3 regions of the Idiomarina solivarensis genome follow, and region 2 is predicted to be linked to each of the others. Evidence: predicted binding sites of a transcription regulator. Region 2 holds the regulator's gene; each other region holds the start of a gene.
The links. Region 2 encodes sigma-54, which starts transcription at its own class of promoters, with help from an activator protein. Its sites were predicted from a motif close to GTTGGCACGNNNNTNGNNT; they were not measured.
Positions count from the first base shown of each region.

Region 1: the regulator sigma-54 is predicted to act here: its motif matches at 1,895-1,913, upstream of fliE (flagellar hook-basal body complex protein FliE).
Region 3: the regulator sigma-54 is predicted to act here: its motif matches at 1,221-1,239, upstream of flgF (flagellar basal-body rod protein FlgF).

Region 1 is NZ_JAVFHZ010000010.1:19,500-22,755, forward strand. It holds gene fliF (flagellar basal-body MS-ring/collar protein FliF) at 1-1,467, opposite strand, end outside; gene fliE (flagellar hook-basal body complex protein FliE) at 1,515-1,847, opposite strand; gene RBK99_RS13100 (sigma-54-dependent transcriptional regulator) at 1,991-3,256, opposite strand, start outside.
Region 2 is NZ_JAVFHZ010000003.1:65,950-69,205, forward strand. It holds gene rapZ (RNase adapter RapZ) at 1-601, opposite strand, end outside; gene ptsN (PTS IIA-like nitrogen regulatory protein PtsN) at 592-1,062, opposite strand; gene hpf (ribosome hibernation promoting factor) at 1,066-1,353, opposite strand; gene RBK99_RS06200 (RNA polymerase factor sigma-54) at 1,382-2,836, opposite strand; gene lptB (LPS export ABC transporter ATP-binding protein) at 2,858-3,256, opposite strand, start outside.
Region 3 is NZ_JAVFHZ010000006.1:161,561-164,816, forward strand. It holds gene flgG (flagellar basal-body rod protein FlgG) at 1-405, opposite strand, end outside; gene flgF (flagellar basal-body rod protein FlgF) at 427-1,170, opposite strand; gene flgE (flagellar hook protein FlgE) at 1,292-2,659, opposite strand; gene flgD (flagellar hook assembly protein FlgD) at 2,675-3,256, opposite strand, start outside.

The sequences.
Region 1 (3,256 bases), on a different contig from region 2:
GTCCTCAACACCCGATTCAGGATTCATCAGCTTCTTCAGCATGGGGCGAACAACCGCCATGATTAAGACGACAATAACCAGAGCACCAATAATCAGGCGGAAAGCCCGCCAAAACCAGGGCTCTTCCCACAAGGGTATTTCGCCCGTACCCAAATCAGGTAGCTTCGCAAAAGGAACCGACACCACTTCAATACTGTCGCCGCGGTTAATATCAAAGCCCAAACCACCTTGCAGCAGTCGGCGAATATCCGCCATCTCTTCAGCACTCGCTGGCTGTGGCTGAGTTTCACCCGCTTCGTTCGTTGTCGTTTTTTGATTTACCGCAACGGACACACTTAAGCGTTCAACCGTGCCGGTTTGACTGCGCGTATAAGTGACCGAGTTATCAAGCTCGTAATTTCTGGTCGCTTCCCGGTGAGTGCTTCCGCTCACACCACCTGCCGTTTCGCCGTTTCCGGCTTCTTCGGGAATATTGGAATCCAATGGAGGCTGGTTTGATAAAGCGCCCGGAATACCGCCAATTGCACTGCCGATATTCCGGTTTTCTACCGTCATTTCGCTGCGAATAGCAGGCATGTCCGGATTAAACTGACGTTGCGTCTCTTCGCGCTGGGTAAAGTCCATGGTCACATCCACCTGCGCGGTGTAATTATCGTAACCCAGTACCGGAATTAAAATGCTGTCAATTTTTTCCAGATACTCTTCTTCTCGCTTTTGTTCGAGCTGGTATTCTCGAGAACTTTTTGCCGCCAGAGCGCTCTGCGAACCCGAGTTAAGCAGTCGTCCAGCCTGGTCAGTTACCGTCACTTGCGCCGTGTTTAAACCAATAACAGACGACGCAACCATATCAACAATGGAAGCCACTTCCTCTTCGTTCAAGGAGCTGCCGCCACGAACATCTAACATGACAGACGCTTTCGGGTTCTTTTCTCTGCGGGCGAAAACATTTTCTTTAGGAACTGCTAGTAACACTCGTGCTGCCGAAACTTTTTGGATTTCTTCAATGGCCCGCGCAAGCTGCACTTCGCGGGAGTGAATCAGACGCTCACGTTCCAGCCGCTGGCTAACACCAAAGCCTGGTTCGCTCATTAATATCTCTGAACCATTATTTGTCGAGTTGCCATAATCAACACCAGCCCGGGTTAACTGCAGCTTGATACTCTCATACTGTTCTTCCGGCACAGAAACGGTGTTGCCGTCTACTTTGTACTCAACACCATTAGCATCCATGTAATCCAGGGTGCTGATCAACTGAGGTGTTTCTAAATTACCCAGGGGTCGATAAGTCGCCTCTTGTGCCCACAACATAATAAAAACAGCAATAGCAACGCAGATGGCCAAAGCCAGTACGACAATAACCTGACGCAACATATCAAAGTTACCCAACATTGACATAAAGCCAGATTTTTCATTGCCACCATCATCGCCGGAATTATTGCGGTCAGGTATGTCGGTATCTTGTACCATTAAATCAGTTGATTCAGCCACGACTCATATCTCCAGTGCTGCTACGGTTATACCGGCATTGACATTATTTCTTTGTACGCTTCAACAACTTTGTTGCGTACCTGAACAGTCGCTTCAAACGCTATACTCGACTTTTGACTGGCAATCATGGTTTGCTCCAGGGTCACATTAGGATCGCCCAGCTCCATTCGCGTTTTTAAATCGCCGGAGGTTTGCTGCAACTCATTGACGTTATCCAGCGCATTTTTCAGCATGTTGGAGAAGTCTGCCTGAGCGGTATTGCCTTGCAGGGTGTTGATATTGGTCGGCTGATCACGCTGAGATGCCTGCGTCGCCATCGACTGTAACTGTTGGTAAAGTGCGTTTGCTTCCACTTTCATAATTCACCCCGTCAAAAATTCATCACTGACTGTCTTTAGGGATAACTATGCAAGCTAAATGCCAACTTTCAGGAAGAGACCGATTAGGCAAAGAAAAGCCCTGCAAAACAGGGCTAATTGTGTTGCCGCCTTTTTAGGAAGCCCTAAGACCCTGTCAGCGCGAGGCCTTGTTCACGAATTTTTGCCAGTTTATAGCGCAGGGTTCGCGGACTAATACCCAGTTCATCAGCAACGGGTTGACGCTTGCCCTGATGACGCTGAAGTGCTTCTTTTATGATCTGATATTCTTGATGGAAAAGCGATTCGTCGAGGTTTTCCAGTTTGCTTTCCGACGTACTCACTTGCTCAGGAAAAACACTTGCCGACTCCGAAGCCTCGTTCAATTCCAGCATTAAATCATCCGGTTGAATTTCACTACCACGGTGTAATACAAGTGCTCTCTGCACAACATTTTCCAGTTCACGAACATTGCCTGGCCAGGAGTAACGTTGCAGACGTTGTATTGCTGCGTTCGAAAAGCTGACCGGGTTTTTAATGCCTGAGCGCTGCTTATGTCGTTGTAGTAAATTTTCGGCTAAAGGAACAACATCGGCAGGCCGTTCACGCAGCGACTTCCAGTGCAAAGGAAAAACGTTTAAACGGTACATTAAATCTTCTCGTAGCTGCCCTTCACTAACAGCTTGTTGCAAGTCTCGGTTGGAAGTGGCAATTAAGCGCACATCCAGTTGAATCGTTTTACGGGAACCCAGTCGTTCGACCTGACGCTCCTGGATAACCCTCAGCAGTTTTGCCTGCAAGTGTATTGGCATTTCAGTCACTTCGTCGAGCAACAAAGTCCCTCCCTGCGCCAACTCAAACTTTCCGGGGGATGACTGATTAGCACCGGTAAACGCACCTTTTTCATAACCAAACAGCATCGACTCCAGCATATTTTCAGGTATCGCTGCACAGTTAATTGCAATAAAAGGGCCCTGTGCACGCTCAGAATGCTGATGGATATATCGCGCAAGCACTTCTTTACCCGTCCCACTCGGCCCGGTCACCATCACACTGGCATCACTGCTCGCCACTTTACGGGCCATACCCAGTATCGCCTGACTAGATTCTTCCTCAGCAACTGGCTCAATGTCATTAATAGCACCGTCCGGCAAGTAACGCTGAACCAAGGTTTGCAGCCTTTCAATCGAAAAGGGCTTAGTTAAATAATCGATCGCGCCTTCACGCATGGCGACAACAGCGTCATCCACCTTGGCAAAAGCCGTCATCATAATAACCGGAATGTCATATTGCTGGTTATTCATACTGCGCAACAACTGCAAGCCATCGATACCGGGCATTTGTACGTCACTAATAACTAGAGCGACGGATTCCTTTTTCAATATGAGCAAGGCTTCCTCGCCATTAGCCGC
Region 2 (3,256 bases):
AACCTGTCAGTAGCTTAAGTTCTGGTTGCCAATGAGGATTGGGTAAAATTCTTGCATCAAAGACAAAATCGGCATCTTTAGGTAAACCGTACTTAAAGCCAAACGACTGAAACACAATAATCAGTTTTTTATCAGCCCTTCCCAGTACGCGTTCAGTGACTTGCTCGCTTAATTGGTGCAGGGACAAATCGCTGCTGTCCAGCCGCCAGGTGGCACGCTCCATTATAGGTTCAAGCATCTTATGTTCTGCCTGAAGTGCTTCGAGTAAAGGCAGCTCTTTTTGTGACAGCGGGTGTAATCGCCGAGTTTCACCAAAGCGCTTTAGTAAGGTATTGTCGTCCGAATCAATAAATAAGATTTCCGGTTCGACACCTTTTGGCAAGAAATTGAGTGAATCCAGCAGCTCTTCAGAGTGCTCGGGTAAATTACGAACATCGATACTAATGGCTATTTTTTGGTACTGGTCTATAACGGCATGGACGAGTGTCGGTAATAAGCTTATCGGTAAGTTATCGACACAGTAAAAACCGAGATCTTCGAGTACACGTAAAGCAATGGTCTTACCGGAGCCTGAACGTCCACTAACAATAATCAGTTGCATGGCGACTGCTCACCTTCGCCAACAAATAATTGATATAAGGTTTTATCAGAGTCAGCCTGGCGCAGCGCCCGCGTGCAATCTTTGTCATTCATTCTCCGGGCAACTGCCGCCAGAGTTTGTAAATGATTTTCGTGTTCAGATTCAGGTACTAACAGAGCGAATATAATGTCCACTGGCTGATTATCAATAGAATCAAACTCTATTGGTTCGTCCAGCGTTAGTAAAACGGCCACAGGATGATTAGCGTTCGGTAACCGGCCATGGGGAATTGCTATGCCAAGTCCAATTCCGGTACTGCCTAAACGCTCACGGTTTATCAGGCTCTCGAAAATATCATGGCGAGTAATGCCTGATAATTTAGGAGCAACAATTTGACTAATGGTTTCAAGCAGTCGTTTTTTACTGGCGCTCTCGACTGCACACTTGGTGCAGTCGGCGCTTAACAATTCACTCAGTTGCATGGGTTAATGTTGTTTCATTTTTTCTTTGTGTTTAATCACCTGACGGTCCAGTTTATTAATTAAACCGTCGATGGCCGCGTACATATCGTCGTGTTTTGCATCAGCGAAAATCTCGCCGCCGTTTACATGCAGCGTAGCTTCCGCTTTTTGAATCGTTTTTTCAACATTTAGGATGACGTGAACATTGGTAATATGGTCAAAGTGTCTTTCCAGCTTGGCAAATTTTGTGTCTACGTAGTCACGTAAAGCGTCGGTAATATCGATGTGGTGACCGGTCAAATTAATTTGCATAACGTCTTCCTTCTTGCAGTTAACAAAGTTACAAAAGACTCTTGCGTTGACTCGATGATGGAATGTTTAACGATTCCCGGTACTTCGCAATTGTCCTCCTTGCTACTTGGATACCTTGTTCGGCTATCAGTTCAGCAATTTTGCTATCACTTAATGGTTTACTACGATTTTCAGCAGCGACCATCTTCTTAATTAAAGCACGTATTGCTGTGCTTGAACACTCACCTCCAGCCTCGGTACTCACATGGCTGGAGAAAAAGTATTTTAGTTCGAATACGCCCCGCGGGCAGTGCAGGTATTTCTGTGTTGTTACCCGCGAAATAGTACTTTCATGCATATCCACTGCTTCAGCAACATCGTTCAGAACCATTGGCTTCATAGCCTCTTCACCATGTTCAAAAAAACCTTGCTGACGTTGTATTATGCAGTTGGCTACTTTCAGTAAGGTTTCGTTTCTGCTCTCCAGGCTTTTTATAAACCAACGAGCTTCTTGCGTGTGGTTTTTTAAGTACTGGCTGTCGGCAGTGGACTTCGCCGCTTTGCTCAGCGCAGCGTATTCTTCATTCACTTTTAATTTAGGTACGCTGTCAGGATTCAATTCGACCATCCAGCGGCCATTTTTTTTTGTCACGGCGACATCGGGGATGACATATTCCACCGGTTGCTGGGCAATTTGCTCGCCCGGGTGAGGGTGCAGCTGTTGGATGAGTCGCATGGTCTGGCGCAAGTCATCTTCCGATAATTTTAGCTTGCGCTGGATTGTTCTGAAGTCTCGGTTTCCGAGGAGATCCATATGCTCAGTGACCAGGCATAAAGCAATCTCTTTATAGTCGTTATCCTGGCTTAGCTGACGCAATTGAATTGCCAGGCATTCGCTGACACTGCGGGCTCCGACGCCGACAGGATCGAAGTGTTGGATGCGTTTGAGCACCATGCAGACTTCTTCGGCACCGACGTCAGGTAATCGCACAGCCTCAATGATTTCGTCAATATCAGCCATCAGGTAACCATTGTTATCTATGGCTTCGATGATAGCTTCTGCAATGTAGGTGTCTTCTTCCGAAAAGTGTGACAGCTGCATTTGCCACAGCAAGTGATCTTGCAGCGACTCACTGGTAGCGCCCTGATAGACCTCAAAGTCACCGTCAAATGACTTGCCCGATGAAGCCGCACCGTTAGTGGGAGTATGGCTCGAATAGGTATCGTCCCAGCTACTGTCAACCGGGAGTTCATCTGGCATTTCCTGTGTTTTTATAACGTCTGAGGTATCTCGTTGACTGTCGTCTCTCTCATCACGACTGCGAAGCTCTGTGCTTTCGCTTTCATGTTCGCCTTCAACTTCCAGCAAGGGATTACTGTCCAGAGCTTCTTGAATTTCAGCCTGGAGATCGAGTGAGGAAAGCTGCAGCAGGCGAATGGCCTGTTGAAGTTGAGGCGTCATGGTCAAATGCTGACCAATTTTTAGCTGCAGACTTTGCTTCATAATGACTGTCCCGGTATCACGTTATAAGGTGAACTGCTCACCGAGGTAAACGTCTTTAACCTGTTGATTCGATAATATACTTTCTGCATCCCCGCTGGCAATAAGCTCACCATGACTGACGATATAAGCGTGTTCACACACAGATAAGGTTTCCCGTACATTGTGATCGGTGATTAGTACACCAATACCACGTTGCTTTAAATGTTCAACAATCTTTTTGATATCAATGACGGAAATGGGGTCAACGCCGGCAAAAGGCTCATCCAGCAATATAAACGTAGGTTCTGCGGCCAGCGCCCGGGCAATCTCAACTCGGCGGCGCTCGCCCCCCGATAAGCTCATACCGAGGCTGTTGGCAATGTGCCCGATGTGGAATTCCTCCAGTAACGCATCCAGCTGTTCTTCACGCTCATTAGCGGA
Region 3 (3,256 bases), on a different contig from region 2:
ATAGCCATTGCCTGAGGTCACCATTTCCCCTTCTTCGTTCAGTGAAAACTGCCCATTTCGGGTGTAGGAAATGTTGCCGTCTGGCATTAACACCTGGAAAAAACCTTTTCCGTCAATCATCACATCAAGCGAATTGTCGGTTGTCTGCACGTTACCTTGGGTATGTGATTTTTGCGTTGCCACTACTTTGGTACCGGCACCCAGCATTAAACCATTTGGCAATTCAGTATCCTGAGCCGACTGACCACCCGGTTGGTTAATATTTTGATACAGCAAATCTTCAAACACTGCGCGACTTTTCTTAAAGCCAATGGTGCTGGAGTTCGCCAGGTTGTTGGAAATGACTGAGATATCGCGTTGCTGCGCATCCAGTCCGGTTTTACTGATCCATAATGCTGGGTTCATAGTGTTTCTCCTCGGCTACGCTTAGCTCATTCTCATCAGCGACTCAGAACGCTGAGCGTTCTCATCGGCCGTTTTCATTAATTTGACGTTCATTTCGTACTGGCGCTGGAGCGCAATCATATTGGTCATTTCTTCAATACTGTTGACGTTACTGCCTTCCAGAACCCCAATTTGCAATTTAACATTGGCGTCCGCCAAAGCCTGCTGATCGTCTTTTAGCTTAAAAAGTCCGTCACTGGTTTTTTCAAGGTTGCCATTGGGTGGATTGACTAACTTGATCCGATCGATCACTTCCATCACGTCCGGCGGTGCTCCCATCGGTCGTATCGACACGTTGCCATTGGCTCCTATAACCAAGTTATCAATTGGCATAGGCACGAATATTGGCCCGTTCTCGCCTAATACGGTTTCCCCTGTCGAGTTTTTTAATAACCCATCGGTTCCCACTTCCAGACTACCGTTTCTGGTATAGCGTTCATTGCCGGTGCCGTTGTCCACTGCAATCCAGCCCTGATCTTTAATGGCAACGTCAAGATTCCGGCCGGTTGTCCGCAGCGGGCCACTGGCAAAACTTTGCCCTGGACTCTCTGTCATTGAAAAAACACGGGTCGGCAAGCCCTCACCGAAAGCCTGCATTGAGCGCGCCTGCTGTAAATCGGCTTTAAACGCTGTAGTATTGGCGTTAGCTAAATTGTTCGCTCTTATGGCCACGGCGTTCATATTTTCTTTCGCGCCGCTCATGGCTATCCAAAGCATTTTGTCCATAGCTGACCTCCAGCCAAAATTTTGTCATTTTCGGTTCATTGTTAAATACGATGCAGATTCCGTGCCAAAAACAAAAAAGACGCCCTGAGGCGTCTTTTGTTATTCATCGAGTCAAACCCTTTTATCGAATCTGAAGGATGGTCTGATTAATGGTGTTGTTCACTTCCAGAGAGCGAGAATTCGCCTGGAAGTTACGCTGCGCGGTAATCAAATCCACTAACTCTTTGGTCAGGTTGACGTTTGAGTTTTCAAGCGCCGAGGCTTCAATCGAACCGAAAGTACCGGTATTCGCTTCACCGGCTAACGCCTCACCAGAGTCCAGACTCTCACGCCATTTAGTCCCGCCGATCTGAGTCAGCCCCTGCTCATTCGCAAAGCGAACCAGCGCCACTTGCCCCAGGTAACGAACATCGCCATTAGAGTAAGTGGCGGCAATTAGTCCCGACTTATCAATATCCACATTCGTCAAGCGGCCAACGGTGGTGCCGTCCTGCTCTAGCGTAGTCACTTCAAAGTCAGAAGCGAACTGGGTTGGAGGCGTGGTTCCGGTCTCATCCTGAAAATTAAACTGGACTGTCTGAGGTGTTTCAGCACCATTTGGCAAATAAGGATTACCTGCATAATCATTACCATTGATATTGATTGTTGCTGGCGCAAACGTCACGTCGGGTGGCGTTACCGCAGGTGTACCATCTGGGTTAAAGATAATTCTACGGCCTATGGTATTGTTAGCTGATACAGCACCGCCATTAGCGTTTGCCGCTGTACCCATATCAATTTCTTTGCCGTCAAAAGTGGCGTATACGTCCCAGGTATTAGGTGCGCGTTTAACATAGTATGTCGTTAAAACATGCGATTCACCTAACGAGTCATAAACATTTGCCGATGTCGATGAACTGTAGGTCGCAGGACTCGATGGATCAAAATTTGACGTTGGCGGAGGACCACCGCCTGTCACTGGAATAGGCGACAGCCGTGCGTCTACGTTAAAGCTCGTAAATATATTCTGCGTGCTTTGTGGCGCACCAGCAACATCAGGAACCCGGATAGGTTGAGTAGTCGCCAGACTGGTTGACGATGGCGAGCCACTTTGCGCATTCACCTGATAGCCTTGCAGGTAGTTTCCCTGATTATCGACAATAAATTTACCGTCGTTTAGTTTGAAAGCACCAGAGCGGGTATACGTCATATCACGCGAGCCGATATCATCAGTGGTCGCAAAGAAACCGTTACCACCAATCGCCATATCCAGAGCATTTTCGGTAAACTCCAGCGTTCCCTGACTAAATTGCTGAGCAACACTGGATGTCAAAACACCGTCGCCCACTTTTGTATTGCCGGCATTAAAAATGCTGGTTGCATAAACGTCGGCAAACTCAGCTCTAGACTGTTTAAAGCCGGTTGTTTTCACGTTTGAAATGTTATTAGCGGTCGTATCCAGATCTTTCTGCGATGCGTTGATACCGCTGAGTGCAATATTAAATGACATAGGTCACCTCACCTGTTAGCTAATTTCAGTCACATCAGAAAGCTTGATGCCACCTAATCCTTTAAGATTCAAAATCACACCGCGGTCTCCGCCGGTGCTGACACTTTGCACGCGGGCGTGCATCTGTAATGGTAATTCTTCGGTCTTCCCACCAATATTGGCGTTAACGGAGAAAGAGTAATTTCCCGCTGGAGCTTGCTGCCCGTTAGCCATCACGCCGTCCCACTCAAATTCTTTGGTACCCTGCGGTACATCACCAAGGTCAATCGTTTTCACCAAAGAGCCAGTAGAGTCTTTAATATTGACTTTTACATTCTGAGCCGTCTGAGTTGTCGCGATCATCCCGCTTACCCCAGCCCCGGCTTCAACGTTAGCCTGGTCAGTGGGTACTAACACTCGGCGCCCAACCATAGTCGAAGCCTGCAGCGCCTGATTCGAGGTCATGTCTTTAGCAAACTGTCCAAATTGGTCTGATAAGCTGCTGATACCTTCCGCCATAGTAAAGCTGGTCATTTGAGCAATCATCTGATCGTTCTCAACCGGCTTAGAAGGGTCCTGCATGCTCAATTGTTCGGTTAACAGCTTGAAAAAGTCTTC